DNA from 3 places in the Mycobacterium sp. NGS64 genome. Region 1 is predicted to be linked to each of the others. Evidence: riboswitches for the same ligand, from Rfam matches in the RefSeq annotation. Region 1 holds a riboswitch; each other region holds the start of a gene.
What was found. Region 1 has a riboswitch for cobalamin ahead of metE (5-methyltetrahydropteroyltriglutamate--homocysteine S-methyltransferase). Riboswitches for the same ligand answer to the same signal wherever they lie in the genome.
Positions count from the first base shown of each region.

Region 1 (10,603 bases):
GCGATCCGGAGCGCGGACATCCCGTGTGGTCGCTGCCCGAAGACGAATCGCGGCCCCTGATCAAGCATGCGGTCGAGGCCGGGATCAATTTCTTCGACACTGCCAACATCTACTCGCAGGGCAGCAGCGAAGAGATCCTCGGACGCGCGCTGCGCGACTACGCCAACCGCGACGACGTGGTCATCGCCACCAAACTGAGGCATCCGATGCGTACGGGGCCCAACGGAAAGGGACTGAGCCGCAAGGTGATCATGACCGAGATCGACCATTCGTTGCGCAGGCTCGGCACCGACTACGTCGACCTTTACCAGATTCACCGCAACGATCACACGACCCCGCTAGAGGAAACCCTCGAGGCGTTGCACGACCTGGTGAAGGCCGGCAAGGTCCGCTACCTGGGGGCGTCGTCGATGCCGGCATGGGAGTTTTCCAAGGCCCTTCACCTGCAGCGCGCGAACAACTGGACGAGGTTTGTCTCGATGCAGGATCACTACAACCTGCTGGCCCGCGAGGAGGAACGCGAGATGATCCCGCTATGCCTCGACGAGGGCGTGGGCACCATCGTCTGGAGCCCGTTGGCGCGCGGAAGGCTCGCGCGATCGTGGGCGGACGCCAAAGTCACTGCGCGAGCATCGAACGACGGATTTGCCGACATGCTGTACGCCGGTGTCGGTGACGACTCCGACAAGGCCATCGTCGACGCGGTCGGCGCCGTCGCCCAGGGGCGCGGCGTGAGCCGGGCCCAGGTGGCGCTCGCCTGGTTGCGCTCCAAACCCGTGGTGACCGCGCCCATCGTCGGGGCCAGCAGCATCGGCCAGATCGACGAGGCGATCGCCTCGCTTGACCTCGAGCTCAGCGAAGCCGAAACGCACAGGCTGGAAGCCCCCTACAGACCGCGCTACGACTTCCAGGGCGTCTCCGACGACACCCTGCTGCAGGCGGTGGCGGAGCGGATACCCCAGTTGTCCACGGCCAGTTAGCCATCTCGCCTTATCCTCGTGCTGCGGCAAAGGGGTTTTGACCAGAACGAGGAGGTGGCGGCCTGTGGCAGACGACGGTGTCGCCCGGATTCGCTCCGACGCCCTGCGCAACCGAGAGCACATCATCGAGGTGGCGCACGACGCCTTCGCCCAGTCGGGCACGGCGTCTCTCAACGAGATCGCGAAGCGCGCGGGGGTCGGGGCGGGGACGCTGTATCGCCACTTCCCCACCCGGGAAGCCTTGATCCTCGCCGTATACCGCCACGACGTGCAGCGACTGGTGAATTCGGTGCCCAGGCTATTGCGAGCCCATCCGCCCTTGGACGCGTATCGCATGTGGTTCTACAAGGCCGCCGACTATGTCCGCGTCAAACACGGCCTGGGCGACGCCCTGCACAGCGCGGCGGCCCAGGACGCGATCAATGAGACATACGCACCCGTCGTCGCCGCGGTCGGCCAGTTGCTCGATGCCTGCGCGCGGGACGGATCCTTGCGACCCGATCTCGACCCCGCGGATGTCCTGCTGCTCATGAGTTCGCTATGGCGGGTCGGCGAAGGTGCAGCGGGCAGGCGACAGGCGAAACGAATAATGGAGCTCGCGATCGAGGGACTGCGTCCCAGATAGCCCGCGTTCCCGCGGGTACCGTCGGGTCATGGCACGAGTCATCGTCTTCGGCGGCCACGGCAAAGTCGCGTTGCGGCTGGCCCCCATCCTGACCGAGCGCGGGGACGAGGTGACCTCGGTCTTCCGAAACCCCGACCATTCCGACGACGTCGCCGCGACCGGCGCCGCCCCGGTGGTGGCCGACATCGAGCAACTCGACACCGACGCGCTGGCCGGCCTGCTGGCGGGTCACGACGCCGTCGTGTTCTCCGCCGGCGCGGGCGGCGGCAACCCGGCCCGCACCTACGCCGTCGATCGCGACGCCGCGATCCGGGTGATCGATGCCGCCGTGCGGGCCGGCGTCAGGCGGTTCGTGATGGTGTCCTACTTCGGCGCGGGCCCGGATCATGGTGTGCCGAGCGAGAATTCGTTTTTCCCGTACGCGGAAGCCAAGGCCGCCGCGGACGCGCACCTGCGCGCCAGCGACCTGGACTGGACGGTGCTGGGGCCGGGCCACCTCACCCTGGAACAGCCGACGGGGCGCATCGTCATCGGCAGGGGAAAAGGCGAGGTCTCCCGGGCCGACGTCGCGCTCGCGGTGGCCGCGTCGCTGCACGACGACTCCACCATCGGCCGCACCATCGAATTCAACAACGGCGCCGAGGGGGACGGCGTCCCCATCGCCGAAGCACTCGCTGACCAGTAAACTCCGCTGCGCACGGAGGCTTCCGGGGCGGATTCGCTGATAGGGATGGAAGGACAGGGCGCGTGAAGCTTGGCGACTGCCCGGTCTTTCCTCCCGAGGCGGCAGCCGCCCTGAGCACGGACCGCGGCTTGGGTTGGCGCCTGGCGCGAGAGGCCGGCCCCGTTTTGCGAGACCCGGGGGCTAGCTGGGTGTTCGTCGTCGGGCGGGAGCAGGTGTTGGCGAACCTGGACGATCCCCGGTTGGATCGCGCCCGGGCTCTTCCCGAAAGCGATCTCGAGGTGCACGACCGGCTGTTCGCGCCGAAATCAGCGCACGAGATCGCGGCGGTGTTCCGTCCGATCGCCGCCGAGCTGATCGATCGTTTCGCCGCCGCCGGTGGCGGTGACGCGGTGGCCGATGTGACCGCGCCGATGGCCGGTGCCCTTTTCGACGTCGTGTCGCGCCTGCGGCTGCTGCCCGCCGAGCACCTGGCCGGGCGGTCCGGCCACGTCTTTGCCGAGGCGTGCCGCAACCTGTTCAAACACGCCGGCTGGCACCTGTTGGCGTTGGCGCGCGGCCCCGAATTGTGCGACGCGCTTCGACGTCAGCCCGATCTGATCCGCGAGTTCGTCGAAGAGATCCTGCGGTTGGAGCCGATGGTGCAGGGCTGCCAACGTTTCACCACCCAGCCGATGACCGTCGCCGGGGTGGACATGCCGCCCGGCGTGGTCGTGATGTTGTGCATCGCCGCGGTCCAGCGGGACGGCAGCGACGCCATGTCCACCGATGATCTGGTGATCGGCGTTAGGGCGCACCGACATTGGAGCCTGGGTGCGGGGTCGATGCGTTGCCGTGGCGGGCACATCGTCCGCCAGGTGTTGCGGGTGCTGGTCGAGGAGTGGCTCGACCGGGCCGGCGATCTTGGGCCGGCTCCCGGTTTTTGGCCGGTGGCTGGGTTCCCGAACACCGAGAACTCTTTGTGGCTGCCGAAGCTGCCGCTGGTGGCGAGGTCCTCGGACCGGTCGACGCGGTAGACTCCGCTGCGCAGCTGGTCTGCCGTCGCCGTGACCGCGGCGTCGGCATCGAGCGAGGCAACGTTAGACCCGCCTCGCGAGAGGGAACCCGGTGGGAGTCCGGGACTGTCCCGCAGCGGTGAGCAGGAACGACCGCCGTCACACGCACTGGTCTCACGACTGGGAAGCGACGGCCACTAGGAGCACCACCCGGTGCGCGCCTGCGAGTCCGAAGACCTGCCAGCGGTGCCGGGCGCGCCGCGTCCGGCGGCTCATCGCCTCGTGGATTGGGCGTTTGGCCGTGTCCGGTGCGGTGTAACCCGAAGGCGTTCACCGTGATCGGATCGGCTGCGCGTCCGCGGCGGTGAGCGCCCCGTCGATCGATAGGACGAAATCGTGACCTCGCAACCCTTCACCGCAACGGTTACCGGCTCCCCGCGCATCGGCCCGAAACGCGAACTCAAACGCGCGACCGAGGGCTACTGGGCCGGACGCACCAGCCGATCGGACTTGGAATCCGTCGCCGCTTCCCTGCGCCGCGACATGTGGTCCCAGCTCGCGTCCGCGGGCCTGGACTCGGTGCCGGTGAACACCTTCTCCTACTACGACCAGATGCTCGACACGGCCGTCATGCTCGGCGCGCTACCGGTGCGGGCCGGCGAAGTCCCCGACGAACTGGACCGCTATTTCGCCCTCGCCCGCGGCAACGACGACATCGCGCCGCTGGAGATGACGAAGTGGTTCGACACCAATTACCACTACCTGGTCCCCGAGATCGAGCCCGCGACGCGGTTCGCGCTCAACCCCGACAAGGTGCTCTCGGAGCTGAAAGAGGCCTTTGCGCAAGGTATTCCCGCTCGGCCGGTGGTCATCGGTCCGATCACCTTCCTGCTGTTGAGCAAGGGCATCAACGGCGGCGGCGCGCCGATCGAGCGGCTGCGGGAGCTGCTGCCGATCTACTCCGAGCTGCTCTCGCTGCTCGCCGAGCACGGCGCCCAGTGGGTGCAGTTCGACGAGCCGGCCCTGGTGACCGACATCTCCCCCGACGCGCCCGCGTTGGCCGAGGCCGTCTACGCCGCGCTCGGTTCGGCGAGCAACCGGCCCGCGATCCACGTCGCCACCTACTTCGGCGACCCCGGCGCGGCGCTGGCAGGGCTGGCCCGCACGCCCGTCGAAGCCATCGGCGTCGACCTGGTCGCCGGTGCCGGCACCGCGGTGGCGGGCATCCCGGAACTGTCCGGCAAGCTGCTGGTGGCCGGCGTCGTCGACGGACGCAACGTCTGGCGCACGGACCTGGAGTCGGCGCTGGCCAAGCTGACGGCCCTGCTGGGTTCGGCTGCCAGCGTGGCGGTTTCGACGTCGTGCTCCACCATGCACGTGCCGTATTCGCTGGAGCCCGAAACGGGGCTGGACGACAACCTGCGCAGCTGGCTGGCGTTCGGGGCCGAAAAGGTAAGTGAGGTCGTCACTCTCGCGCGCGCCCTGTGTGACGGGCGCGACGCCGTCGCGGACGAGATCGCGGCGTCCAACGCCGCCGTCGCCTCCCGTCGCAGCGATCCGCGGCTGCACAACGACGGGGTCCGCGCCCGGATCGACGAGATCGTCGCGTCGGGCACGCACCGCGGCGGCGCGGCCGAACGCCGCGCCAGCCAGGAGGCGCGGCTGCACCTGCCGCCGCTGCCGACCACGACGATCGGCTCGTACCCGCAGACGTCGGCGATCCGCAAGGCGCGCGCAGCTTTTCGGGCCGGCGAGATCGACGAGGCCGAGTACGTCGCCAAGATGCGCAAGGAGATCGCCGACGTCATCGCGCTGCAGGAGCAACTGGGCCTGGACGTGCTGGTGCACGGCGAGCCCGAGCGCAACGACATGGTGCAGTACTTCGCCGAGCAGCTGGAGGGCTTCTTCGCGACGCAGAACGGCTGGGTGCAGTCCTACGGCAGCCGCTGCGTGCGGCCGCCGATCCTGTACGGCGACGTCGCGCGGACCCACCCGATGACCGTCGAGTGGATCAGCTACGCCCAGTCCCTCACCGACAAGCCGGTGAAGGGCATGTTGACGGGGCCGGTCACCATCTTGGCCTGGTCGTTCGTGCGCGACGACCAGCCGCTGGCCGACACCGCCAACCAGGTGGCGCTGGCCATCCGCGACGAGACCGTGGACCTGCAGGACGCGGGCATCGCGGTGATCCAGGTCGACGAACCGGCGCTGCGCGAGCTGCTACCGCTGCGCCGCGCCCAGCAGGAGGACTACTTGCGGTGGGCGGTGGCGGCTTTCCGCCTGGCGACTTCCGGCGTGGCCGACTCGACGCAGATCCACACCCACCTGTGCTACTCGGAGTTCGGCGAGGTGATCGGCGCCATCGCCGACCTGGACGCCGACGTCACGTCGCTGGAGGCGGCGCGCTCGCACATGGAGGTGCTGGACGACCTGAACTCGGTCGGCTTCGCCAACAGCGTGGGCCCGGGCGTGTACGACATCCACTCACCGCGGGTGCCGAGCGAGGGCGAGATGGCCGAGTCGCTGCGGGCGGCGCTGAGAGCGGTGCCGCCGCAACGGCTTTGGGTCAACCCGGACTGCGGGCTGAAGACCCGCAACCCCGACGAGGTGACCGCGTCGCTGCGGAACATGGTCGCCGCGGCCCGGGAGGTCCGGGCGGGCGCCTAGCCTTTGCCGCGAGCGTAACCACACTGCGATTTTTGGACCGAAATCTCGCAGTGTGGTTACGCTCGTGAACCTATTCCGGCTTTTCGGCCGGCTCGTCGGCCGGCTCCGACAGCACCTGGACCGGCACGTCGTCGGCCCAGGGCTGGCGGGTCACCATGTCGGCGACCCGCACGAAGCCGCGCTCGAACTCGCCGGTGGCCGCGTCCACCAGCCGGTAGGCCTGGGTCTGCTTGTGGATCGGCTGCGCGTCGAGCAGTACGACCCGCACCTCACCGGGCTCGAAGTGGCAGCGCTGCTGCATGGCGGTGATGAGCTGCTCGTTGTGCATGTGGCCATCACCGAAGTTCCAGCCGATGGCGGTGCTGCAGATCCGCTCGCCGTCGGTGATGAGGTAGTCGTCCTCGTTCTGGCCCGCCATGGCGCGGTGCGCCAGCGTGAACAGGGCCCGGCCGTGCGTGTTGAACCCGCGGAACGCGTACCCCATGTAGATGGGGATCTGGGCGGCTTCCGGGCTGCCGTAGAACCGCTCCAGCTGGGCCTGCGGCATGCTGGCGATCGCCACGATGCCCCGCCCGATCTTGTCGTTGGCCGACGGTTTCATGCACCACAGCGTGGTGTCCCAGTTGCCGGCGTAGTAGCGCATGCCCGGCAGGAACGAGATCTTGCGCGGGAACAGGTTGCCCAGCACCACGATCCCCGCGATGACGACGAACAGGATCGCCACCACCACGGGATGCTTCAGGTCCGCCAACCCCAGCCGGGCGTGCGCGACGAACAACGACAGCACACCGAAGATCATGAAGACGTTCCACTCCAGCGGCACGCCCATCGGTATGGACAACAGGATCCCCAGATGGAAGCAGACCATGACGAACGCCGCCACGGTCGTCGGCCAGCCGCCGTGGCAGAAGAACAGCGGCAGCGGCACCAACATCTCGATCGCCGTGCTCACGTGGGCCAGGAACCGGGACAGCCGCCCCGGCCGCAGGTCCTCGGGGAACTTCTCGAAGAACTGCCGCTTCAGCCAGCGGGGCCGCACCAGCGGGTTGTTGGACATCATCGTGGAGATCACGAATGGGAAGTGCTTGTTGAGCTTCGACGTCGCCGCGCCCATCCAGATGACCAGGAACACCACCTTGGACCCGACGATCATGTCGGCCCCGCCGAAGAGGAAGGTCACGGTCATCGCCGCGTACACCTCGCCGCGGGCGGCCAGGAAGATCACCTTGTCGCGCAGCCCCGCCGCCGCGAGGATCAGCAGGATCACCACGATGCGCCAGGTCGGCAGCAGCCCGACGCTGGTGCCCAATTCCGGCACCGGGCCGGTCCCGTCGACGAACAGAGTCCACAGCGTCATCACCAGCAGCGCCGCATAGAGGAAGACGTCCACCGGTTTGCGGGTGGTGCCGCGGGTCAGCGGGACGCGATCCGGCCACGGTGGCAGCCGGATGGTGCCGAACCGCATCCAGTACAGGATCGAGCCCAAGGGCGGGAAGAACCGGTTGTTCAGCGGCCCGAAGCCGCAGCCCAGCCCGACCACCTCGAACAGCATCGTGTAGAGCACGACCTTTTCGAAGACGATCGGCTCGGACCACCAGTGCGCGACGTTGGTGAACCCGCCGAGTCCCTTGGTGGCCGAGGCGAACAGCCATCCGAAGAGGATGTAGAGCAGGATCTTGAGCACGTAGAACAGGTGCAGCGCGACCGGCGTGCCGAAGCCCACCTCGGCCCAATGTCGGGCCATCGGACGGATCTTCTCGCTGCGGGTGCCCTTGTTCCATTCCTCCATGTCGAGCTGGGGCAGCTCGGGCTTGAGAAATCCCATGGTTTGACAGGTTAGAACGCGTTCTAGGCGTATGGCTTGGGTAGGGGCAAAGAATCTTTTGCCCGCAAGTTAACCGGCGGATACCGTGAAGTCGCTAGGAGAACTCCACCATGAGCAGACTTCGATATCTCGTCGCGGCGCTGATGGCTGCCTCGGCACTGATCGCCAGCGCCAGTGTGGCCCGGGCCGACGCACCCGCGCCGGGTGATTCCTGCACCGTATTGCACGCCACCACCACCGACGCCAACGGCCGCACGATGTGGTGCAACCCCACCATGACCGGCGCGCATTCTCTGGTGTGGCAGTACGGTGGGCCGTCCTAAGTCTGGACCGTCGGCGCTAGAAAGCTGTCTCCGCGCTGTTCAAGCCATTCGACAAGTGAGCGACCGGCATCGAGCACGTGCCGTTCCGCGATCGACCGGGCCCCCTTGGCGTTTCCGCTCTCCAGCGCATCCAGTAGTTCCTCGTGCTCGTTGAGCGACTGCTTTTCGTGCTCGGGAAACAGCGTGAGGAAGTTCGTCGGCACGACGCGGGCGGCATGCCTGATCTGAGCAAGCAGTCGCGGCGAGTGCGCCGCACGGTGAATTTCTTGATGAAAGAGCCAGTTCGCTTCGCCGATGCTGTCGTCTCCCGAACGGGAGGCGACGTCGGCCGCCAGCGCTCGCAACCTGCCGAGTTCTTCGGGCGTCACGCGCTCGGAAGCCCAGGCGGCGGCCTGTCCGGTCAGCACGCCGAGGATGGTGAAGCTGTCCAACACGTCGCCGGAGCTGACACCGATGACGGTGATGCCGCTGCGCGGAGCGACGCGGACGAGACCCTCGAAAGACAACTCCAGCAATGCTTCTCGCACGGGAGTGCGGCTGGTGGCGAACTCCTCGGTGATCGCGTCGAGGTCGAGCCGTGACCCGGCGGGCAACGCGCCGGTGAGGATGCGGTTGCGCAGCTCACGCGCGGCACGCTCGCGCACCGTGGCCGCGATGTCGTCGACACCAGGCATGGTGAGACTTTACCCGACATCACACATTTGAAATCTGATATATCAGATGTTAGATTTTAATCATGGCTACGCGACGAACGGACAACATGGCGCTGGTCGCCTTCATGCAGGCGGGCAGTACCTCGGTATACGCGGGCTCATGGCGGCACCCGGCCACGGAGCACGGGTACCTCGATACCTCCTACTACGCGAAGATCGGGCGCCAACTCGAAGAGGGCTGTTTCGACCTGATGTTCTTCGACGACCGGTTGGCGATGCCGGGGGTCTACGGCAGAAGTGTCTCGGATGCGGTTCAGTACGGCGCCCGCCCCGTCAAGCTGGATCTCGGCTTGATCCTCGGCGTGCTGGCGCAGACTACGTCGAAGATCGGCCTGGGGGCGACCTACTCGACCACCTACTACGCGCCCTTCCACGTCGCCAGAACCTTTGCGACGCTGGACCACCTCTCGGGCGGCCGCGCGGCCTGGAACGTGGTCACATCGGTCAACGACAGCGAGGCGCAGAACTTCGGCGTCGACGCCCACCTCGGGCACGACGAACGCTACGACCGCGCCGACGAATTCATGGACGTGGTCACCGGCCTGTGGGACACCTGGGAAGACGGCGCCGTAGTGCACGACCGGGAGTCCGGCCGTTACGGCGACCCGGGCAAGGTGCACGAGCTGAACCACGTCGGGCCGTATTTTTCTGCGCGCGGACCGCTGACCGTGCCCCGCACCCCGCAGGGCCGCCCCGTCATCATCCAGGCGGGCTCCTCGGGGCGCGGCCGCGAATTCGCCTCTCGCTGGGCGGAATTGATCTTTACCGGTGATCCGGGGATCGAGATAGCACGCAGCCACTACGCCGACCAGAAGGCCCGCATCGCCGATGCCGGCCGCGATCCGGCCGCCGTTCGTATCTGTCCGATGGCCTACGCGGTGGTGGGCGAGTCGGAGGCCCACGCCAAGGACCGCGAAGCGTTGTTCCTCAATGATCTGGTCCATCCGATGGCGTCGCTGACGCTGCTGTCCGAGTTGATGAATTACGACTTCGCCCAACACGATCTCGACGACCCGGTGACCGACGAACTGCTTGCCTCGGTGTCCGGCATCCGCGGATTGGTGCAGAACCTGCGCACCCATATCGGTGGGGACACCGTCACGTTGCGCGACCTGGCCAACCACCGCGCCACCCTCTTGCAGGGGCCTCGCTTCGTCGGCACCGGTGAACAGGTCGCCGAACAGATGGCGGATTGGTTCGAAAGCGAGGCATGCGACGGCTTCGTCTTGGCCGCGACGCACCTGCCCGGCGCCTTCGAAGACGTGGTGCGCATGGTGGTCCCCGAGCTGCAGCGCCGCGGCCTGTTCCGCACCGAGTACGAGTCGTCGACGTTGCGGGGACACCTTGGGCTGCAACGGCCTTCGAACAGCCTGGTGGGCGCCGGTGCTTGACGGGCTCCGGGTGCTCGACCTCGCCACCCTGGCCGCCGCCCCACTGGTGGCGACCTATCTGGGCGAATTCGGCGCCGACGTCATCAAGGTCGAAGAACCACGGCGTGGCGACCCGATCCGCGAGTGGGGCAACCAACGCGACGGGGTCGGCCTGATGTGGAAGTCGATATCGCGCAACAAGCGATCGATCACGCTCGACTTGCGCTGCGCGGCGGGTCAGGCGCTGGTGCGCCGCCTGGTGCAGCATGCCGACGTCGCCATCTTCAACACGCGGCCGCAGACGTTGCGGAAGTGGGGCCTGGACTACGAGAGCCTGCGCGCGGTCAACGACAGGATCGTGATGCTGCACATCACCGGCTACGGGCTGACCGGGCCGAAAAGCCAGCGCCCGGGCTTCGGCAC
Region 1 is NZ_JCALCI010000002.1:673,739-684,341, forward strand. It holds gene AC5Y4S_RS11510 (aldo/keto reductase) at 1-980, shown strand, start outside; gene AC5Y4S_RS11515 (TetR/AcrR family transcriptional regulator) at 1,045-1,605, shown strand; gene AC5Y4S_RS11520 (SDR family oxidoreductase) at 1,634-2,290, shown strand; gene AC5Y4S_RS11525 (cytochrome P450) at 2,353-3,303, shown strand; cobalamin riboswitch at 3,385-3,521, shown strand; gene metE (5-methyltetrahydropteroyltriglutamate--homocysteine S-methyltransferase) at 3,679-5,949, shown strand; gene AC5Y4S_RS11535 (DUF3556 domain-containing protein) at 6,020-7,774, opposite strand; gene AC5Y4S_RS11540 (hypothetical protein) at 7,885-8,097, shown strand; gene AC5Y4S_RS11545 (GntR family transcriptional regulator) at 8,094-8,771, opposite strand; gene AC5Y4S_RS11550 (LLM class flavin-dependent oxidoreductase) at 8,834-10,201, shown strand; gene AC5Y4S_RS11555 (CaiB/BaiF CoA transferase family protein) at 10,194-10,603, shown strand, end outside.

Region 2 (10,603 bases), on a different contig from region 1:
CCCGGCGCTGCGCGACCTGGCGCCCGACCTGGTGGTCTCGGACGTCATCACCGCGGGCGGCGGGATGGCCGCCGAGCTGCTGGGGATCCCGTGGATCGAGCTCAACCCGCATCCGCTGTACCTGCCGTCGAAGGGGCTGCCGCCGATCGGCAGCGGGCTGGCGCCGGGCACCGGCTTCCGCGGCCGGCTGCGCGACGCCAGCATGCGGGCGCTGACGGGGCGATCCTGGCGCGCCGGCATCAAGCAGCGCGCGGCCGCCCGGCTCGAGATCGGGCTGCCCGCCGTCGACCCCGGGCCGCTGCGCCGCCTGATCGCCACGCTGCCGGCCCTCGAGGTGCCGCGCCCGGACTGGCCGCAGGAGGCCGTCGTCGTCGGGCCGTTGCACTTCGAGCCCACCGATCGAGTGCTCGAGGTGCCGCCCGGCCCCGGGCCGGTGGTGGTGGTCGCGCCGTCGACCGCGTCGACCGGGACGTCGGGCCTGGCCGAGGCCGCGCTGCAGTGCCTGATACCCGGGGAGACGCTGCCGGCGGGCTCGCGCCTGGTGGTCTCGCGGCTGGGTGGGGCCGAGCTGACGCTGCCGCCGTACGCGGTGGCCGGGCTGGGGCGCCAGTCCGAGCTGCTGGCGCACGCCGACCTGATGGTCTGCGGCGGCGGCCACGGGATCGTGAGCAAAACGCTGCTGGCCGGCGTGCCGCTGGTCGTGGTCCCCGGCGGCGGGGACCAGTGGGAGATGGCCAACCGGGTGGTGCGCCACGGGAGCGGACGGCTGATCCGGCCGCTGACCGCCGACGCGCTGGTGGCCGCCGTGGGCGAGGTGCTGTCGTCGCCCGGCTACCGCAACGCCGCGCGCCAGGCCGCCGCCGGCATTGCCGACGTCGCCGACCCGGTGCGGGTGTGCCGCGAAGCGCTGGCTTTAGCGGGGTAGCTCAGCGTCTTGCAAACCGCTCACGCCAGGCGACCAAAGATCAGTAGTGGTTGTCCAAGCTTTGCCAGCCTTTCTCGCAGTTCCCCGCTCTTCTCAATCTCCTGACGAAGCTCCCTCCGCAGCCAACTGATCCGTTCCTCAGTTTGCCCCCATTCTTGCTTCACCTGCTCGCGTTCCTGGGCTAGCTTCGCCTCTAGTCCGGATATTTTCGTTTCTACCTTGGATATAACGGAGGCAGAGTTGGCCGCCTCTGTGGCGGTGTATCCCCCGGCACCCGTGCTCAACGCCTGGGCAAACTGGTCGTGAAATCGCCCGGCCTGCCCGATCAGCGTTTGAAACTCTTGGGCTTGGCTGGAAAACAGCGACGCGACTGCAGCCGACACTTCGTCTTCGGCTGCGACCGTTATCTGCGTGGTTGGCCCTGCCGACGCGGTAGTCGCCGACTTGATCGTCGAACCGATATTGGCCAAATCCGAAGCCGCAGCCATCAGGGCCTCCGGCTCCACGGTGACAAACGACACCTGACCTCCCATTCAGCCACTTTCGAGAATGTCGCCGCCATCGGTGACGGGGCGATAGTAATCGCTGAAATGCCCGCGCGCACAAGGATTCAGGCAGCTGGCCCCAGCCGGTTTTGCGGGCGCGATCACCAGGTTCGTTGGCCGGCAAGACCGGCTCGGTATGTTGGCGAGCGTGCGGCTGACGGAGTTCAACGAGCGGGTTGTGTTGCGGTTCGGATCCACCTACGGCGCGTCGGTGCTGGTGGATCACGTGCTGAGCGGGTTCGGCGGCCGCACCGCCGCCCAGGCGATCGAGGACGGGGTCGACCCCCGCGACGTCTGGCGCGCCCTGTGCGCCGATTTCGACGTGCCGCGCGATCAGTGGTGAGTTTGCTTTGGCGGCGTTGAGTGTGAGCTGGCGGCTTTGAGTATGTGCTGGCGGCGCGATCCGGGCCTGTTTACCGCCCTGGATACACACGCAAAACCTTGGCTGCACACTCAGCGGCCCGGGCGCTCCCGCCGAAACACGCAGTCGCCGCAGACCGATCGCCCGGGCACGCGATAGAACAGGCAACAGCTGCGACGCCGGAAGCCCAGATGCGAGCCGGTGATCACGCCGGACCCGGCCAGCATGCCAGTGTCCAGCAGCGACTCGGTCATCTCGACGATCGCGGGCCGCAGGTCGGGACGCGCAACGAGCAGCGCCCGGGACGCTCCGACCAGCGCGGACGCGATGTTGCCCGCCAGCAGGGCGGGCGCCAGCTTGACCCGCAGGCCGGCGGCGAACGGTTTCATGTGTCCCCGGACGACGAGGCGGTACAGCAACTTCGCCGACGGGCGGTCGACGGCCTGCCCGACGGGCTCGGGCATGCGCAGCTGCGCCCCGTCGTCGGCGCGCTGCAGGCATTTGAGATCGGGGATCACGCCGTGGCCCAGCGCACACGCCAGCACCGGCGACCACAACCGCGTGGCGTGGCCGAGGTGAACCAGCGAGGCGGCGATCCGCAGGTCCGACGTGTGATAGCGCTGCGCGGTCGCCTCGATCAGGTCGGCGAACCCGTCGGCGTATGACTGCCCGACCGGATGCCACCCGGCCGCGTCGCCGCCCACCGTGAACGTGAAAAACCTTTTGTAGGAAGATATTTCGGCCAGCTCGGCAGAAATGTCCATGCGCAACCAACCCTCTCTGGGGAAATCCGCCCCAGTTCTCGTGAGGAAGCGCTGACGGTGAGTATCTGGCTCTCGGGTCGGGACGTGTCCGTCCCCGATCACAGTGGCGGGACCGCACCGGATTCGCACCGGTTTCCTCAGGTTGTCAGCCCCGTCAGCGCCTTGTCGGTAGCAAATGTTGCCACACGCCATCGGACGCCCGGCGTGTCACCTTGAATCGAACAGGTGTTCGGCTACTGTGGTGAGCGTTCGGGGACTTGTCGGACCCCGCGCCTAGGGTCACCGCCAACCGACCGATACCGGTCAGAAGAACCCAACGACGATAGGAAGAGGCATCATGACGCAAGCCCCCGACCGCGAGAAGGCCCTCGAGCTGGCGATGGCCCAGATCGAGAAGAGCTACGGCAAAGGCTCGGTGATGCGTCTCGGCGACGAGATGCGCCAGCCGATCTCGGTCATCCCGACCGGATCCATCGCACTGGACGTGGCATTGGGCATCGGCGGCCTGCCACGCGGCCGGGTCGTGGAGATCTACGGCCCGGAATCCTCGGGTAAGACCACCGTCGCGCTGCACGCGGTGGCCAACGCCCAGGCCGCCGGCGGCGTCGCGGCGTTCATCGACGCCGAGCACGCCCTGGACCCGGATTACGCCAAGAAGCTCGGCGTCGACACCGACTCGCTGCTGGTCAGCCAGCCGGACACCGGTGAGCAGGCGCTCGAGATCGCCGACATGCTGATCCGTTCCGGCGCCCTGGACATCCTGGTCATCGACTCGGTGGCGGCCCTGGTGCCGCGCGCGGAGCTCGAGGGCGAGATGGGCGACAGCCACGTCGGGCTGCAGGCCCGGCTGATGAGTCAGGCGCTGCGCAAGATGACCGGCGCGCTCAACAACTCGGGAACCACGGCGATCTTCATCAACCAGCTCCGGGAGAAGATCGGCGTGATGTTTGGGTGCATGAACTATTCGACCCGAGTGACTCTTGCAGATGGCACCACCGAAAAGATCGGCAAGATAGTCAACAGCAAGATGGACGTCGAGGTGCTGTCCTACGACCCGAAGACGGACCAGGTTGTGCCTCGCAAGGTTGTGAGCTGGTTCAACAACGGGCCGGCGGAACAGTTCCTCCAGTTCACCGTCGAGAAGTCCAGCGGTAACGGCAAGTCGCAATTCGCCGCGACGCCCAACCACCTCATTCGCACACCGGGCGGCTGGACAGAAGCCGGTGACCTCATCGCAGGCGACCGGGTGCTGGCCACCGAACCCCATCTGCTCAGCGATCAGCAGTTCCAGGTGGTATTGGGATCGCTGATGGGTGACGGGAACCTCTCATCCAACCGACGCGATCGCAATGGGGTCCGTTTCCGTCTGGGACACGGCGCCAAGCAGTTGGAGTACCTGCAGTGGAAGACCGCATTAATGGGCAACATTCGGCATTCGGTGCGAGAGAACGCAAAGGGCGCGAGCTTTGTCGACTTCACCCCACTGCCGGAGCTCGCTGAATTACAGCGCGCGGTCTATCTCGGGGACGGCAAGAAGTTCTTGTCCGAGGAGTATCTCAAGGTGCTCACGCCCCTGGCTCTGGCTATTTGGTACATGGATGACGGCTCATTCACCTTGCGTTCCAAGGGATTGCAGGAGCGTACGGCAGGTGGCAGCGGGCGCATCGAGATTTGCGTCGAAGCCATGAGCGAAGGCACCCGTGCGCGGTTGCGTGAGTACCTGTGTGATACGTACGGCTTGGATGTGCGTCTGCGTCAGGCTGGTTCAGCCGGTAAGGCGGTGCTGGTGTTCTCCACCGCGGCAACCGCGAAGTTTCAGAAGCTGGTGGCGCCGTACATGGCGCCGTCCATGGAGTACAAGCTGTTGCCGCGCTTCCGCGGTCAGGGGACGGTGACGCCACAGTTCGCCGAACCCACGCAGCAGTTGGTACCGGCCCGCGTTCTCGATGTGCATGTCAAACCGCACACCCGGTCGATGAATCGGTTCGATATCGAGGTCGAGGGCAATCACAATTACTTCGTTGACGGAGTGATGGTGCATAACTCGCCCGAAACGACAACGGGCGGAAAGGCTTTGAAGTTCTACGCGTCGGTGCGCATGGACGTGCGCCGGATCGAGACGCTCAAGGACGGCACCAACGCGGTCGGCAACCGCACCCGGGTCAAGGTCGTCAAGAACAAGGTGTCGCCGCCGTTCAAGCAGGCCGAGTTCGACATCCTCTACGGCCGCGGCATCAGCCGCGAGGGCTCGCTGATCGACATGGGGGTGGACCAGGGCTTCATCCGCAAGTCCGGTTCGTGGTTCACCTACGAGGGCGAACAACTCGGCCAGGGCAAGGAGAACGTGCGCACCTTCCTGATGGAAAACGCCGACATCGCCAACGAGATCGAGAAGAAGATCAAGGAAAAGCTCGGCATTGGCGCCGTGGTGACCGATGAAGACGTCCTCCCCGCCCCCGTCGACTTCTGAGCCCTCCCGCGAGGAGCAGGCGCGGGCGCTGTGCCTGCGCCTGCTCACCGCGAGATCGCGCACCCGGGCCGAGCTGTCCGGTCAGCTGTCCAAACGCGGGTACCCCGACGACGTCGCCGAGCGGGTGCTCGACCGGCTGGCCGCCGTCGGCCTGGTGAACGACGCCGAGTTCGCCGAACAGTGGGTCGAGTCCCGGCGGGCCAAGGCGGGAAAGAGCCGACGCGCGTTGGCCGCCGAGCTACGGACCAAGGGCGTCGGCAAAGAGCTGATCGGCGCCGCGCTGGCCGGGATCGACGCCGCCGCCGAGCGGGACCGGGCCGAAGAGCTGGTGCGGGCCAAGCTGCGCCGCGAGACGCTGACCGACGAGGCGCGGGTGACCCGCCGGCTGGTGGGGATGTTGGCGCGCCGCGGCTACGGCCAGAACCTGGCGTGCGAGGTGGTGCTCGCCGAGCTGGCCGCCGAACGCGAGCGCCGCCGGGTCTAAGCTGCGGGTTCATTCGGCCGACCCAGGTCGCCGTACCATGGCCCCGTGACTTCGATGGTGGCCCGAGATGTTTCGGGAGCGCGTACCTACCAGGTGCGCACCTACGGCTGCCAGATGAACGTCCACGACTCGGAGCGGCTGGCCGGCCTGCTGGAGGCGGCCGGCTACCGGCGCGCGGACGACGGGGCCGACGCCGACGTGGTGGTCTTCAACACCTGCGCCGTGCGGGAGAACGCCGACAACAAGCTGTACGGCAACCTCAGCCACCTGGCCCCGCGCAAGCGCGGCAACCCCGACATGCAGATCGCCGTCGGGGGCTGCCTGGCCCAAAAGGACCGCGACGCGCTGCTGCGCAAGGCGCCGTGGGTCGACGTGGTGTTCGGCACGCACAACATCGGATCGCTGCCGACGCTGCTCGACCGCGCGAGGCACAACAGGGTCGCGCAGGTGGAGATCGCCGAGGCGCTGCAGCAGTTCCCGTCGTCGTTGCCGAGCGCCCGCGAATCCGCCTATGCCGCTTGGGTTTCCATCTCCGTCGGGTGCAACAACACCTGCACGTTCTGCATCGTGCCGTCGCTGCGCGGCAAGGAGGTCGACCGCAGCCCGGCAGACATCCTCGCCGAGGTCCAATCGCTGGTCGACGACGGCGTCCTCGAAATCACCCTGCTGGGCCAGAATGTCAACGCCTACGGAGTGTCCTTCGCCGACCCCGCGCAGCCCCGCGATCGCGGCGCCTTCGCCGAGTTGCTGCGGGCGTGCGGGCGCATCGACGGGCTGGAACGTGTGCGCTTCACCTCGCCGCACCCGGCCGAGTTCACCGACGACGTCATCGAGGCGATGGCGCAGACACCCAATGTCTGCCCGGCGCTGCACATGCCGCTGCAGTCCGGGTCCGACCGGGTGCTGCGCGCGATGCGCCGCTCCTACCGCGCCGAGCGCTACCTGGGCGTCATCGACCGCGTGAGGGCGGCGATGCCGCACGCGGCGATCACCACGGACCTGATCGTCGGATTTCCCGGCGAGACCGAAGAGGATTTCGCCGCCACCCTCGATGTCGTTCGGCAGGCCCGCTTCGCGGCGGCGTTCACCTTCCAGTACTCCAAACGCCCCGGCACCCCCGCCGCCGACTTCGACGGCCAGCTACCGAAAGCCGTTGTGCAGGAACGCTACGAGCGGTTGGTCGAGCTACAGGAGCAGATCTCGCTGGAGGGCAACCGCGCGCTGGTCGGCCAGACCGTCGAATTGCTGGTCGCCACCGGCGAAGGGCGCAAGGACGCCCGCACGGCACGCATGACCGGACGCGCGCGCGACGGCCGACTGGTGCACTTTGCCTGCTCCGATGCGTCGAACGATCAGGTCCGGCCCGGCGACATCGTCACCGCGGAGGTCACCGGGGCCGCGCCGCACCACCTGATCGCCGACGCCGGCATCCTGCGCCACCGCCGCACCCGGGCCGGCGACGCCCACGCCGCCGGGCGGCGCCCGCGCACGATCGGCCTAGGCATGCCGGCTGTCGGGCCGGCCACCGATCCGCTCGAAACCCTGGGATGTGCCCGATGAAGAAAGAACACACCGACATCGACGCGCTGCGGGCAGAGATCGAGGCGGCCGAACGCCGCGTTGCCGGCGAGATCGAGCCCGGCCCAAGGGCTTTGGTGGTCGCGATCCTGGTGTTCGTGCTGCTGGCGTCGTTCATCCTGCCGCACACCGGGCACGTGCGCGGCTGGGACGTGCTGTTCTCCAGCCATGGCGCCGGCGCCGCCGCGGTGTCCCTCCCCTCGCGCGTGTTCGCGTGGCTGGCGCTGGTGTTCGGCGTGGGCTTTTCGATGCTGGCGCTGATGACACGGCGCTGGGCGCTGGCCTGGGTGGCGCTGGCGGGCTCGGCGATCGCGTGCGGCGCGGGGCTGTTGGCGATCTGGTCGCGCCAGACCGTGGCCGCCGGGCATCCCGGGCCGGGCGTGGGGCTGATCGTCGCGTGGATCACCGTGATGGTGCTGACGTTTCACTGGGCCCGCCTGGTCTGGGCGCGCACCGTCGTGCACCTGGCCGCCGAGGAGGAGCGGCGCCGGGTCGCCGCAGCGCGGCAGTCGATGACCCTGCTGGACACCCTCGACAAACCAGATGACCCCGAGGCCCCGCCGAAAGGCTAGGACCGCCGCGTCAGCGCCGCGGCGGCCGCGTCGGCCCACTGCCGCCACTGTTCGGCATTGGCCCTGGCCTCGTCGGCCTCCTTGGTCCGGCCGGCCGCCGCGGCCTTCTGCGCCTGCTGTTCGTACTGCTCGGCGCGGGTGCGGAATTGCTCGGCGCGGGCCTGCGCCTGCGGGTCGGACCAGTCGGCGTCGCCGGCGTCCCGCACCTTCTTCTCGACCGCGCGCAGGCGGCGCTCCAGCTCGGCGGAGCGTTCCCGCGGCACCTTCCCGATGGCATCCCACTTGTCGGCGATGGACCGCAACGCCGCCCGCGCCGCGTCGAGGTTGCTGGTGTCGATCTTTTCCGCCTCGGCCAGCAGCGCCTCCTTCGCGGTGGCGTTGGCGCGAAACTCGGCGTCCTTTTCCGCCGCGGCCGCGTTGCGGGCGGTGAAGAAGCAATCCTGGGCCGCCTTGAAGCGCTTCCACAGGGCGTCGTCGACCTCCCTGGTCGCCCGCCCGGCCGCCTTCCATTCGGTGAGCAGCTTGCGGAATTCGGCGCTGGTGGCGGTCCAGTCCGTCGAATCGGACAGTTCCTCGGCGCGCTCGCAGAGCCGTTCCTTTGACTGCCGGACCCCCGACCGCTCCCGGTCCAGCTCGGCGAAATGGGATCCGCGCCGCCGGTTGAAGGTGTCCCGCGCGGCCGAATAGCGCTTCCACAGCGCGTCGTCGACCTTGCGGTCCAGGCCGCTGATCGTCTTCCACTCGTCGAGGATGGCGCGCAACCGGTCGCCGGCGGCCTTCCACTGTGTCGCGTTGGCGGCCAGGTCTTCGGCCTCGGCGGCCAGGGCCTCCTTGCGGGCGGTCTGGGCGGCCCGGTGCTCCTCGCGCTTGGAGCGGCCCTCGGCGATGGCCGCGTCGGCGCGCTCGACCAGGCCGGCCAACCGGGCCGCGAGCCCGTCGACGTCCCCCAGAACGCTCGCGGTCGGCAACGTCTCGGTCAGCGCCGACGCGTGCGCCCTGATCTTGCGGGCGTCCCCGGTGCCCGACGCCAGCCGCTCCTCCATCAGCGTGACCTCGGTGCTCAGGTCGTCGAAGCGCCGGCCGAAGTGGGCGAAGGCGGCCTCGCGGTCGCCGGCCTGCCAGGAACCGACGATGCGCTCGCCCGCCGAGCTGATCAGCCAGACGGTGCCGTCGTCGTCGACGCGGCCGAACCGGTGCGGATCGCTGGACGGGTGGGCGACCACTGGGACAGGTCGCGGTCCCGGGCTCACGGGCCGGGGTCCGGGGCGCGGGCCCGGGCGCGGCACTGGCTTGGGGGAGGCGTTGCTGCCGGGCTCGTCGGACGTCATGCGCTCGTCACCAACCCTTCTGCAACTTTCGCGCGGTGGTGTTCCGCGCGCCTGCCGCGCGTGGCGGCTCCCTTAACGCTCTTTGACCGTTTCCAACAGTATTCAAGCAGCTTGGCGGGCGAAGCGCGCCTACTGATTTGGCGCGCCCGGCCTTCGCCGTGCGTCGGCTAGCGTCGCAAACGCCGGGCCGGGCCCACACACCGCCCTGGGCGGGGACCCGGCGCACCGGGGATAACGGTTCGATTCCACCGTCGCTCCGACCATTTGGCGGCGTTGCCCGGCCCGGTACGGTGGCACAGGCCGGTGGTCGTTTTCTCGCCGTGGCGTCCGAAGGGGTGATCGCGATGCCCGAATCGCAAGATTTCCCGGAGGTTTTTCGCAGGTGCGGCCCGGTTCGTCGACGGACCGCCGGGGTTCGCTGGGGTCGAGACCCCGGCGCGCCCCACTACAGTGGTCGTTGAATTGTTAGGTAACGGCACGTGTACAAACAGCTTTCGGGCGGAACGCTGGTGAGGGGTCCCCATGTCGAAAGTTGACATCGCCGCGCTGATCGCCTTGTGCGCGGCGCTGGCCTCCGCGGTCGGCGACGTGATCCGGCAGCGGTCCGCGCACGAGATCACCGACAAGGAAGTCGGCCACCTCGAGCTGTTCCGCATGTCGTTGCGCGACAAGCGGTGGTGGATGGGCGGGCTGGCCGCGATCGCCAACTACAGCCTGCAGGCCGGTGCGCTGGCGTGGGGGTCGGTGGTCCTCGTGACATCGCTGCAGGTGACCGCGCTGCTGTTCGCGTTGCCGATCTACGCGCGCCTGACCAGCCAACGGGTGACCCGCTGGGAGTGGGTCTGGGCGGTGGTGCTGGCGGCCGCCTTGGCGGTGGTGATCATCGTCGGCGACCCGACGGCCGGCAACCAGCGGGCGCCGCTAGAGACGTGGCTCATCGTGGCCGTGGTGATGGGTCCCACGCTGGTGCTGTGCGTGCTGGCGGCGCGGGTCTGGAAGGGGCGTCCGGTCGCGGCGGTGCTGCTCGCGGTGGTCGCGGGTTCCTCGCTGGCGCTGTTCGCCGTGCTGACCAAGGGCGTCGTCGAGGTGGCCGAGGAGGGCGCGGGTGCGGTGTTGACCGCGCCCGAGTTCTACCCCTGGCTGGCGGTCGCGCTGTGCGGAATGGTCTTTCAGCAGTCCGCCTTCCGCGCGGGCGCGCTGACCGCGTCGTTGCCGACTATGACGGTGGCCAAGCCGGTGGTGGCGGGCGTGCTCGGGGTCACGGTGCTGGGCGAGACGCTCTACACCAAGGGGCCCGCCGCGTTCGTGCTGGTTTCGGCGGTGGCCCTGGTGATCATCGCGACGGTCGCGCTGGCGCGCGGCGAGGCCGCCTCGATCGCGGCGGAGGTGGGCCGAGACGTCGTGGAGGCGCGCGAGGCGTTGGCCGCGCACGATGTCCCCCCGGTTCCACCGCCCACGGCGGAGAGCAGCCCGACGATCACGTAGCGCCTGGTTAGTGTGGTTGCGTGCTGAGCGCCATCGCGATCGTTCCCGCCGCGCCGGTGCTCGTTCCCGAGCTGGCCGGAGCGGCCGCCGC
Region 2 is NZ_JCALCI010000001.1:1,143,256-1,153,858, forward strand. It holds gene AC5Y4S_RS05715 (glycosyltransferase) at 1-925, shown strand, start outside; gene AC5Y4S_RS05720 (PE family protein) at 946-1,446, opposite strand; gene AC5Y4S_RS05725 (DUF3046 domain-containing protein) at 1,619-1,813, shown strand; gene AC5Y4S_RS05730 ((2Fe-2S)-binding protein) at 1,924-2,595, opposite strand; cobalamin riboswitch at 2,635-2,766, opposite strand; gene recA (intein-containing recombinase RecA) at 2,933-5,065, shown strand; gene recX (recombination regulator RecX) at 5,031-5,549, shown strand; gene miaB (tRNA (N6-isopentenyl adenosine(37)-C2)-methylthiotransferase MiaB) at 5,604-7,109, shown strand; gene AC5Y4S_RS05750 (Rv2732c family membrane protein) at 7,097-7,699, shown strand; gene AC5Y4S_RS05755 (DUF349 domain-containing protein) at 7,696-9,027, opposite strand; gene AC5Y4S_RS05760 (DMT family transporter) at 9,550-10,512, shown strand; gene AC5Y4S_RS05765 (class III extradiol ring-cleavage dioxygenase family protein) at 10,533-10,603, shown strand, end outside.
Region 2: another riboswitch for cobalamin. It lies ahead of AC5Y4S_RS05730 ((2Fe-2S)-binding protein); the one in region 1 lies ahead of metE (5-methyltetrahydropteroyltriglutamate--homocysteine S-methyltransferase).

Region 3 (10,603 bases), on a different contig from region 1:
GTCGACGGTGCGGCCCGTGACGCCGCGCAGGCTGCGGATCACGCTGCCGTACAACCCGACCGCGGTGCTGGACAGCTTGCCGCCGGGCGGCTCGTCCATGAACGGCATGAACTTGTCCGGGAAGCCGGGCATGGTGCATCCGATGCAGATGCCGCCGACGTTCGGGCAGCCGCCCACACCGTTGATCCACCCGCGCTTGGGCACGTTGCATTTGACAACCGGGCCCCAACAGCCAAGCTTCACAATGCATTTCGGTGAGCCGTATTCGGAGGCGAAATCACCCTGCTCGTAGTAGCCGGCGCGGTCACACCCCTCGTGCACGGTGTTGCCGAACAACCACTTCGGGCGCAGCGCGTCGTCGAGCGGGATCATCGGCGCCTGACCGGTCGCCATGTAGAGCAGGTAGGTCAGCGTCTCGGACAGGTTGTCCGGTTGGATCGGGCAGCCCGGAACGCAGACGATCGGGATGCCGGCCTTGCTCTTCCAGTCCCAGCCGAGGTAGTCGGGCACGCCCATCGCGCCGGTCGGGTTGCCGGCCATCGCGTGGATGCCGCCGTAGGTGGCGCACGTCCCGACCGCGACGATCGCGGTGGCCTTGGGCGCCAGCCGGTCGAGCCACTCGCTGGTGGTCATCGGCTGGCCGGTGGCCGGGTCATTGCCGAACCCGCACCAGTACCCCTCATCCTTGATCTTCTCGTTCGGGATGGATCCCTCGACGACGAGCACGAAGGGCTCGAGCTCGCCGCGATCGGCTTTGAAGAACCACTCGAGGAAGTCGTCGGCCCCGCCGTTCGGGCCGCATTCGAAATCGATCAGGGGCCAGTGCACGGCAACCTGAGGCAAGCCAGGAAGCGCACCGAGTGCTATTTCCTCGACGCTGGGCTGGGTGGCGGCAGTCAACGCCACCGAATCGCCGTCGCAACTGAGGCCCGCGTTAATCCATAGAACATGGATCAATGTTTGTTCTGCTTTGACTGCTGCTTCTGTTGGCATGCTGCAGCTTTCCGGAGCCGGGCTGGAAGCTCCTGCGCCGCCGGAGTCGACCGTCGGCCCACTTGCGCAGCGCTGATTTTGGGTCTACTCCCGCCTCAGTCGGTTGTCAACGGTCCACCGGTTGCCGGCAAATATACAGATGTGCTATTAGCCTCTGTTTGCCCGCATTGACGTTGCGGGACAAGGGATTTCCGCCGTCGGCCGCGCGGTCGGCCAACCCATGAGCAAGCCTAACGAAGCACCGGAGAATCCTCATCGTGTTGCAAGTGATTGGCAGGTCCGTCATGCGAGCCAATCGCAGTACGGCCGACCTCAGTCCTCGGAGTTCGTCGCGAATCGCCGCAGCCATCCGAACCAGGCGCCCATGCCGGCGCCGGTGCGCGCGCTGACCGGCAGGATCTCGGCCGTGGCGTTGACTTCGCGGACGTGCGAGATGTACGCGTCGACGTCGACATCCAGGTAGGGCACCAGGTCAATCTTGTTGAGCAGCACCACGTCCACCGAGCGGAACATCACCGGGTACTTCAGCGGCTTGTCCTCGCCCTCGGTGACGGAGTACACCATGGCCTTGGCGTGCTCGCCGACGTCGAACTCCGCCGGGCAGACCAGGTTGCCGACGTTCTCGATGATCACCAGGTCCAGGCGGGGGAGGTCGAGGCCGGGCAGGGCGCGATTGACCATCGGCGCGTCGAGGTGGCATTCCCCGCCAAACCCATTGCTGGTGTTGAGCAGTGACACCTGGGCCCCGCGCCCGCTGAGCTTGGCCGCGTCCAGATCGGTGGCGATGTCGCCCTCGATGACGCCGATCGCGAATTCGCCGGCGAGCTCGTCCAGCGTCGACTGCAGGATGGTGGTCTTGCCCGACCCCGGGGAGCTCATCAGGTTCAGCGTGCGGATCCCGTGGCCCTCGAACGCCGCCCGGTTGGCCGCGGCGAGGACGTCGTTCTCGGCGAAGATCGCCTCCAGCACGTCGATGCGCTGCTTGCCCGTCTGGTATTGACTGTGGTCCCCGTGCTCGTGATCGGGATGGTCGTGATCGTGGGTGTGCACGGTTCCGTCGTCGTGCCGGTGAAATCTGCCCATGGTCAAATCCGTTCGGGGGGAGCGTTTTTCACGAGACGTCCAAGGACGTCACCAGGAACTCGTTGCCGTGCAGCACCTCGACGTCGGGGCTGTCGCACTGCGGGCACCAGATCGACCAGGCCGAGGTGATCTCCGATTCGCGGCCACACGAACGGCATCGCACCTCGGCGCCGACACACTCGAGTTCCAGCTCGGCGTCCGGCATGTCCTCGGAATCCCGGACCAGTGTCCAGCAGAACGACAGCGATTCCGGCACCACCTGGCGCAGGGCCCCGATCCGCACCCGCACCACGTCGACGTGCCGGCCCTCGGCGTGGGTCTTGACCAGACCGGCGATGGCCTCGCACAGCGACAGCTCGTGCATGGCACTTTTCTACACCCGAACCGGTGGTCGCCTGAACTCAAGCGCAACTCGATCTCAGCGCTGATCGGGGATCGTCTGGTCTGGGTTTGCCCGATTCTGGCAAGTTCAGGCCCGGGACGATGTCGGGGTGCGACAATATTCCGCGTAAGGCGATGACGACGCAGGAAGCCGGTGCGAATCCGGCGCGGTCCCGCCACTGTCATCGGGGAGCGACCCTCACGAAGCCACGGCCACCGGTCGGAAGGCGAGGCGAGCAGCGATCCGAGAGCCAGGAGACTCGCGTCATCGTGTCCTGCTACCCGGGGCGGAGTACCCCGAGAGAGCTGGCCTGTCATGGCGCCGAAACCTCGTTGTCGAACCATCACTTTCGAATTCGGTCGTCTCCGATGACCGGCCCAATCTGGATGGCTTCACCGCCAGAGGTCCATTCGGCTCTGCTGAGCAGCGGGCCGGGGCCCCGTCCGCTACTGGCCGCGGCAGAGTCGTGGACCTCGTTGAGCATCGCGTACACCGAGACGGCCGAGGAGCTGACCGCGCTGATGGCGGGGGTGCAGGCCGGGGCATGGGAGGGCCCGAGCGCGGCGGCGTATGTGGCCAGCCACGCCCCCCATATCGCCTGGCTCGCGCTAGCCGCCGCCGACAGCGCGGCGACGGCCGTCCGACATCAAGCTGCGGCCACCGCCTACACCACCGCCCTCGCTGCGATGCCCACCCTGGCCGAGCTGGCCGCCAACCACGCCACCCACGCGGCGTTGCTGGGGACAAATTTCTTCGGCATCAACACCATCCCCATCGCACTGAATGAAGCTGACTATGCACGGATGTGGATCCAGGCCGCGACCGTGATGAGCGTCTACCAGGCGGTCTCGACCACCGCCGTGGCCTCGTCCCCGCAGGTGCCGGCGGCGCCGAAGATCGTGAATCTTCATGCGTTGGTGGAAACGTTCTACCAGGCCTTCCCGTTGCCTCCCGACACGGAGAACCAGGTCATGGCCTGGCTGACGAAAATTGGTTTCGTCGACTACTGGAACAACGTCCTAGAACCGCTGAGCAACGCGCTGTACGACAATCCCTTCTTCGCGGCGATGTTTTCGGGGTTTGATCCCTACCTGCCCCTGCTGGGTAACCCACTGATCTTCCTCAGCCCGTCCAACATCGCGTTCGCCCTGGGCTACCCGATGGATATCGGCTCCTATGTCGCGTATCTGTCGGAAACGTTCTTCTTTATCGGACTGGATCTGACGGCGGCGCTCGCTAGCGGCGATCCCGCGACGATCGGTTTCACCATCCTGTTCACCACCGTCGAAGCCGTCGGCACGATCATCACCGACACCATCGCGTTGCTCAAGACGCTGCTCGAGCAGACTGCCGTGGTCCTGACGGTTTTCGTGCCCCTGATAACCGCTCCCATAGTGGCGGTGGCCGCCGGCGCGGTGGCGCCGATTGGCCTCGCCGGCTTGGCGGGACTGGCCGCCCTGCCGCCGGTACCTCCCGTCGCGCCGTCCATCATGCCGCCGGTCGTTGCACTGTCGCCCAGCATCCCGACCCCCGCCTCTTCTCCGACGCCGGCTCCGGTGGAGGCCACCGCGCCGGCCGCTACACCCGCAGCGCCCCCGCCGTCGGCCACCCCACCGACGATGACCGGGGCGGGTACCGGTGTGGGCATGGAAGGCTTCGCCTATCTGGTGGGCGACCTGAGCGCGGTTGCCGGCGCGGCGGCGGCCGGCAAGGCCCGAAAGAAGGCGCCGCAACTCGACAACGTCGCCGCGCCCGCGACCGCGGCGACACCCATAGAAAAGAACAGAACGCAGCGGCGCCGGCGCACAAGGACGCAGATGCTCGGGCGCGGTTACGAATACATGGATTTGGACGACGCAATCGATCCGGGCGAAGACCCGGTTGACGCGGCGGCGGCATCGGCAACTGGCGCCGGGCCGCAGGGGTTCGCCGGAATCGCCACCAAAACCGGCGCTGGACCGGCAGGGCTGACCATCCTGGCCGACGGTGCGTTCGACGGCAGCCCGCGCATGCCGATGATTCCGAGCACGTGGAGCGGCGACTCACCAACGCAGGAAGAGCCATCCGATGGAGGAAATGGCACCGTGTGAAACGCAGCCAGCGGCCGGCGGTTCGACACCGTTGGCGCTTACGCGTGTTTGTGCGTCCACGGGTCGTAGCACCGCTCGGGCGATCCTGAAATCCAGGACCGGGCACCGGCGAGCACGGCCGCGTGCACCGCTCGTGCGATGCGGGCGCCGAACGCCGAGCGCGGCCCGCCGTACGTCTCCGGGGTCCCGTCCGTCGGGCAGTGCACAACAACCGCGTCCGAGGCGGTTCCGGTGGCCGGCACCCCGGCGTCGTACAACGCTTGCACTTTCGCCTCCGTTGCGGTGGCTACGGCGTTGACGAGGGCGGCATGAGACAGCCGCACCGGCACCGCAACCACGATGTTGATCGTCCCCACCCGGTGCTCGTCACCGTCGGTCGGCGGTCGTTGCTCCACAGTCTGGTAGTCAGCGAACGCGGTCGTTTGGACGCCGGGCCGCATCTCGCGGCGGAAGTGCCGGTCGGGCGCGGCCGCCCAGGCCGGGCTGGAGAGCCCAACCGTCGCGGCGGCATGCACGCCGCTGTCGTCGGCGCTGTGGTGCCGGGTCACGTCGACCGCGGTGAGTAGCCCGCAGCCGGCGCCGACCAGCTTGAGCGCGGTACCGATCTCAGTCAGGTGGCGGTCGGGGTCGGTCCGGTTGTAATCGAGAGGGACCGTTGCGTTGACCACCCAGTCCCGGGCGCCGATGCCGCCGCCGAGCGGGCCCGACGAGATACACAGTCGAGGCTCGGCGAATTGCCAGAGAAGCACGGGGATCGACCGACTTTGTTCCACCCGCGCGGTCAACCTGGGCTGCACGATCTCATCCTGGTTTGCAGCCGGCTAAGTCGCGGACTCTGGCTCCGGCGAGGAGAACGTCCACTTTTCCTCGATGCGCCCGTAGCGCCAGACCAGCAGCGCGACCGCCCACGTGAGGACGAACATGCCCACGACGGCGAAGCCGACGGCGTTGAGGTCCAGGCCGGCCAGCCACCGCCAGAAGGGACCGTGCCACCCCAGCTGGCCGGCGAACAGGCCGAGCAGCTCGACGGTCCCGATCAGTAACGCGATCACCACCGACAGCCCGGTGATGGTGATGTTGTAGTAGATCTTGCGCAGCGGGCTGGCGAAGGCCCAGCCGTAGGCGAAGTTCATGAACGAGCCGTCGATGGTGTCCAACAGGCACATGCCCGCGGCGAACAGCACCGGCAGACACAGGATGGCGTACCACGGCAGGCCGGCCGCCGCGCTGGTGCCGGCCAGCACCAGCAGCGCCACCTCGGTGGCGGTGTCGAAACCCAACCCGAACAACAGCCCCACCGGATAGAGGTGCCAGGACTTGGTGATCGATCGCGTGAGGCGGCCGACGAACCGGTTGATCAGCCCGCGGTTCTGTAGTCGCCGTTCGAGCTCGGATTCGTCGTAATGACCGCGGCGCAGGCGCGCGAGCACGCGCAGGATGCCCACCAGCACGACGATGTTGAGGATCGCGATCAGGTAGAGGAACACGCCCGAGACGCTGGTGCCGATCAGGCCGGTGTAGTGATGCAGCGTCGACGAGTCGTCCTCGACCGGCCCGACTACCGCTTTGACCCCGGTCGCCAGCAGCACCGCCAGCGCGAAGACCACCGTGGAGTGGCCCAGCGAGAAGAAGAAGCCGACGGCCAGGGGGCGCTGCCCGTCGCCCATCAGCTTGCGGGTGGTGTTGTCGATGGCGGCGATGTGGTCGGCGTCGAAGGCGTGGCGCATGCCCAGGGTGTAGGCCGTCAGCCCGACGCCAATGCCAAAAGCCTTGCCGCCCAAGTCAAGTCGCGCCGGATCGACGAGCAGGACCAGGGTGCCCCAGCCGATCACATGCAGCGCGGCGATCACCGCCAGCATCGAGCCGAGCCGCCACCACTCCGCCGGCGCCAAGGCGCTTCGCACGTTACCGGCCACGATCACGACATTAGGGAGCGTCGCGAGCCAATTGCAAGCGGATTGCAGGAGTAGCCAGGGGAAAACTGGCAATCCGGGGTGTCGGCCGCGACACTGAGAAGATGACGCCCAAGGCCTCCAAACAGGCCACCGCGCTGGACCCCGCCGTCACCGAACGGATCGGTGGTCTCCTTCGGGCCCACGGGCTGCGGCGGATGGCGTCGCGGATCCAGGTGTTGGCCGTGCTCGAGCCGGTCAACGGCCACCTGCCGGTGGCCGAGATTCACCAGCGGGTGCGTGCGTCCCTGCCGCCCGGCACCCCGCCGCCCGACGTCGCGACGATCTATCGCACCGTGACGACGCTGGTCGACCAGGGCGTGCTGCACGCGCTGACCCTCGAGGGCGGCCTGACCACCTACGGCCTGGCCACCGCCCCCCACCACCACGCGGTGTGCACCCGCTGCGGCTCGATCATCGAAGTGCCCGCGCGGCAGCTGAGCTCGGCGCTCGAGCACGCGATGGCGGGCAGCGCGTTCGCGCTGTCGGAGGCGGCCGGCTTGACGCTGCACGGGCTGTGCCCGCAGTGTCAGCGCGGCTGAGGGGGGCGCAGGCCCAGTAGGGCGTTCTCGACCGCCTCGGGCAGCGCCGGATGAATCCAGTACTGGCCGCGCGCCATCTCCGGCGCGGTCAGACCGAAGCTCATCGCCTGGATCAGCGGCTGGATGATCGACGACGCCTGGTGGCCCATGATGTGCGCGCCCAACAGGCACCCGGTGTTGCGCTCGGCGATGAGTTTGACGATGCCGGTGGTGTCCTCCATCGCCCAGCCGTAGGCGACGTCGCCGTAGTCCTGGACGGCGACCGAGATGTCGAATCCGCGTGCGATGGCCTGGTTTTCGGTGAGGCCGACGGTCGCCAGCTGGGGATCGGTGAACACCGCCGACGGCACGAATCGGTGGTCGGTCACCGCCATCGACTCGGTGTCGTCCCAATCGCACAGCAGGTTGTGCTGCACGACGCGCGCCTCGTGGTTGGCGACGTGCTTGAGCTGGTACGGCGACGAGACGTCGCCGAGCGCGAAAGCGCCGCGCGTCGAGGTGCGTTGGTATTCGTCGACCACCACCTGGCCGTTCTGGACGTCGATACCGGCCTGCTCGGCGTCCAGCAGGTCGCCGTTGGGCAACCGGCCTGTCGCCACCAGCAGCACGTCGGCGTTCAGGGTGGAGCCGTCGTCGAGCTCGAGGGCGACGCCGGAGCCGCGGTTGGCGGCGCGAGCGACCATCCGGTGGGTGCGCAGCTCCCATTTGCGCGAGGCGATGCGGGTAAACCGTTTGCAGATCGTGTCGTCGAAGTGGCGCAGCAGCGTGGAGCCCCGGACCACCAGGGTGACCCGGACGCCAAGTGCGGAAAACACGTGCGCGAATTCCGTTGCCACGAAACCACTTCCGATGATCACGAGGTGCTCGGGCAGTTCGGGGATGCGCATGATGGTGTCGCTGGTGTGGTAGTGCACGTCAGACGCAAGAATGGTCGAGGGGATCACCGGTCGCGAGCCCGCCGCGATCACCACCTGATCGGCGGTGAATTCTTCGCCCGCGTCGGTGCGCAACAGGAATCGCCCGTCGGATTGGACCGGTCTGAACCGGGTGTGCCGTTCGTACAGATCGACATTGGGCAACGAGCGCCGGTACTCTTCGCCGCTCATCGAGATGGGGTCGATGCGCCCGAAGACACGCGAGACGATGTCGTCCCAGCGCACCCCGTCGATGTGCGCGTCGACGCCGTAGCGGCCCGCCTCGCGCACGGTGGCCGCGACCTCGGCGGCGTAGACGAACATCTTCGTCGGGATGCACCCGACGTTAAGGCAGGTGCCGCCGAAGGTGCCCTGCTCGCAGATGGCGACGCGCTTGCCGGCGTACCTGTCGTCCAGAATGGTGTTGCCCGAACCGGTTCCGATGATCGCGAGGTCGTACGTTTCCATGCTCGGGCCGTCACCCCTTCCCCGGGGACGCCGGCGCGGGGCTGTTTTGGCTGCCGAGGTAGTGGTCCAGCCACAGGTCCAGTTCTCGATAAGCGGTGCGCCGCGGTTGGGCCAGCGACAGGAACACGTCGTGTTTGGCGTCGGGCACCGGGACGATGGTGGTGCGATTGCCGATGCAGCCCGCCCACTTGGCGATCTGGGTGACGTCGAGGACCGCGTCGCCGGTTTGCATGGACGCAGGGTCGTTGGTTTCGCGCACGGTGCGGTCGGAACGCAGGATCAGGTTGGGCACTCCGACGTCGAGCCCGCGGTGCAGGCGGGCCTGGCCGCGGCGGATGGCGTGCAACCAGCCGAGGGTGATCGGGAAGCCGCCCAGCGGCTTCCACTGCAGGTTGTAGTCGAACTCGCCGTGGTAGTCACGGTGCAGGGTGGTGCCGTAGCCACCTTCGGTGGATCCGCGGACCACGCCCTTCGACTTCACCCGGGACAGGCCGGCGATCACCGCCGAGGTCACCGAGTGGCGCAGCACCGCGGGGCCGTGCAGGTCGAGGAACGGGCTGTTGAGGACCAGGCCGCCGACCCCGGCGTGCGCCGCGGGATTGTGCCGGCGCAGCCGGTCCAGCCACAGGGGCACGATGAGCCCGCCGGAGGAATGGCCGTAGACCAGGACCTTGGCTCGCCGGCCGGAGGGGCCGGGTTCGCGGATGGCCGCCAAGGCGTGCTCGAGTTCGGCGTCATAGTGGGCCAGGTCGGTGATGAAATGCGGGGTCTGGCCGTCGCGGCGCGATCGGCCGCACTTCTGCAGGTCCAGCGCGTAGAAGGCGAAGCCACGCTCGGCGAAGCGATCCGCCAACTCGGTGTGGAAGAAGTAGTCGGTGTAGCCGTGCACGGCCAGGGCGGCGTGCCGCGCGTCCGACGGCTCGCCGCGGCGGACCAGCGTCGCCACGATCTCGCCCTCGCCGACGGGGTCGAGCCCGAGCGGGATCGTGCGCTGCCAATAGCCGGGCAGCACGTCGGGCACCCAGCCAGTCGCCCCGCCAGTCACGAGGCCAGCTTAAATGTTTTGCCGGTACGGGTGGGCCGCACGTCGTTAGCTCCTGATAGGCCCGGGATAACCTGGGACGGTGTCAGGCCCAGCCAGAACCGCACGCACCGACGTGGTGCTGGTCGGTGCGGGCATCATGAGCGCCACGCTGGGCGCATTGCTGCGTCGGCTGGAACCCGACTGGTCGATCACGCTGATCGAGCGGCTGGACGCCGTCGCCGCCGAGAGCAGCAGCCCCTGGAACAACGCCGGCACCGGGCACTCCGCGCTGTGCGAGCTGAACTACACGCCGGAGAACCCCGACGGTTCGATCGACATCACCAAAGCCGTGCGCATCAACGAGCAGTTCCAGGTGACGCGCCAGTTCTGGGCGTACGCCGTCGAGAACGGCATCCTGACCGACCGCAGCTTCCTCAACCCGGTCCCACACGCCAGCTTCGTGCGCGGGGCGCAGCGCGTGGACTACCTGCGGCGGCGGCAGCGCGCGCTGGCCGGTAACCCGCTGTTCGCGCGCACCGAATTGATCGACGACCCGGACGAGTTCGCCCGCCGCCTGCCGTTCATGGCGGCCAAACGTGACTTCTCCGAGCCGACCGCGCTCAACTGGGCCGCCGACGGCACCGACGTCGACTTCGGTTCGCTGGCAAGACAACTCGTCGGCTACTGCGTGCGGGGCGGTGCGACGGCGCTGTTCGGTCACGAGGTCCGCAACCTGACCCGCCAATCCGACGGCAGCTGGACGCTGCTGGTCCGCAACCGCCGCACGGGCGAAAGGCGCCGGCTGAACGCCAAATTCGTGTTCGTCGGCGCCGGGGGAGACGCGCTGCCGCTGCTGCAGAAGTCGGGTATCAAGGAGGTCAGGGGGTACGCCGGCTTCCCGATCGGCGGCCGGTTCCTGCGCGCCGACAACCCCGCGCTCACCGCCGCACACCGCGCCAAGGTGTACGGCGCCCCGGCGCCGGGCGCGCCGCCGCTGGGTGCGCTGCATCTGGACCTTCGCTTCGTCAACGGCAAGTCGTGGCTGGTGTTCGGGCCGTTCGCCGGCTGGTCGCCGAAGTTCTTGAAGCACGGCCATTTCACCGACCTGCCCCGCTCGGTCAAGCCCGATAACGTCGTGTCGATGCTCGGGGTCGG
Region 3 is NZ_JCALCI010000001.1:1,051,180-1,061,782, forward strand. It holds gene AC5Y4S_RS05270 (NADH-quinone oxidoreductase subunit B family protein) at 1-993, opposite strand, end outside; gene hypB (hydrogenase nickel incorporation protein HypB) at 1,306-2,076, opposite strand; gene AC5Y4S_RS05280 (hydrogenase maturation nickel metallochaperone HypA) at 2,105-2,440, opposite strand; cobalamin riboswitch at 2,559-2,739, shown strand; gene AC5Y4S_RS05285 (PPE family protein) at 2,827-4,548, shown strand; gene AC5Y4S_RS05290 (adenosylcobinamide amidohydrolase) at 4,587-5,345, opposite strand; gene nicT (Nickel transporter NicT) at 5,370-6,464, opposite strand; gene AC5Y4S_RS05300 (Fur family transcriptional regulator) at 6,566-7,042, shown strand; gene mtr (mycothione reductase) at 7,030-8,424, opposite strand; gene AC5Y4S_RS05310 (alpha/beta hydrolase) at 8,435-9,445, opposite strand; gene mqo (malate dehydrogenase (quinone)) at 9,549-10,603, shown strand, end outside.
Region 3: another riboswitch for cobalamin. It lies ahead of AC5Y4S_RS05285 (PPE family protein); the one in region 1 lies ahead of metE (5-methyltetrahydropteroyltriglutamate--homocysteine S-methyltransferase).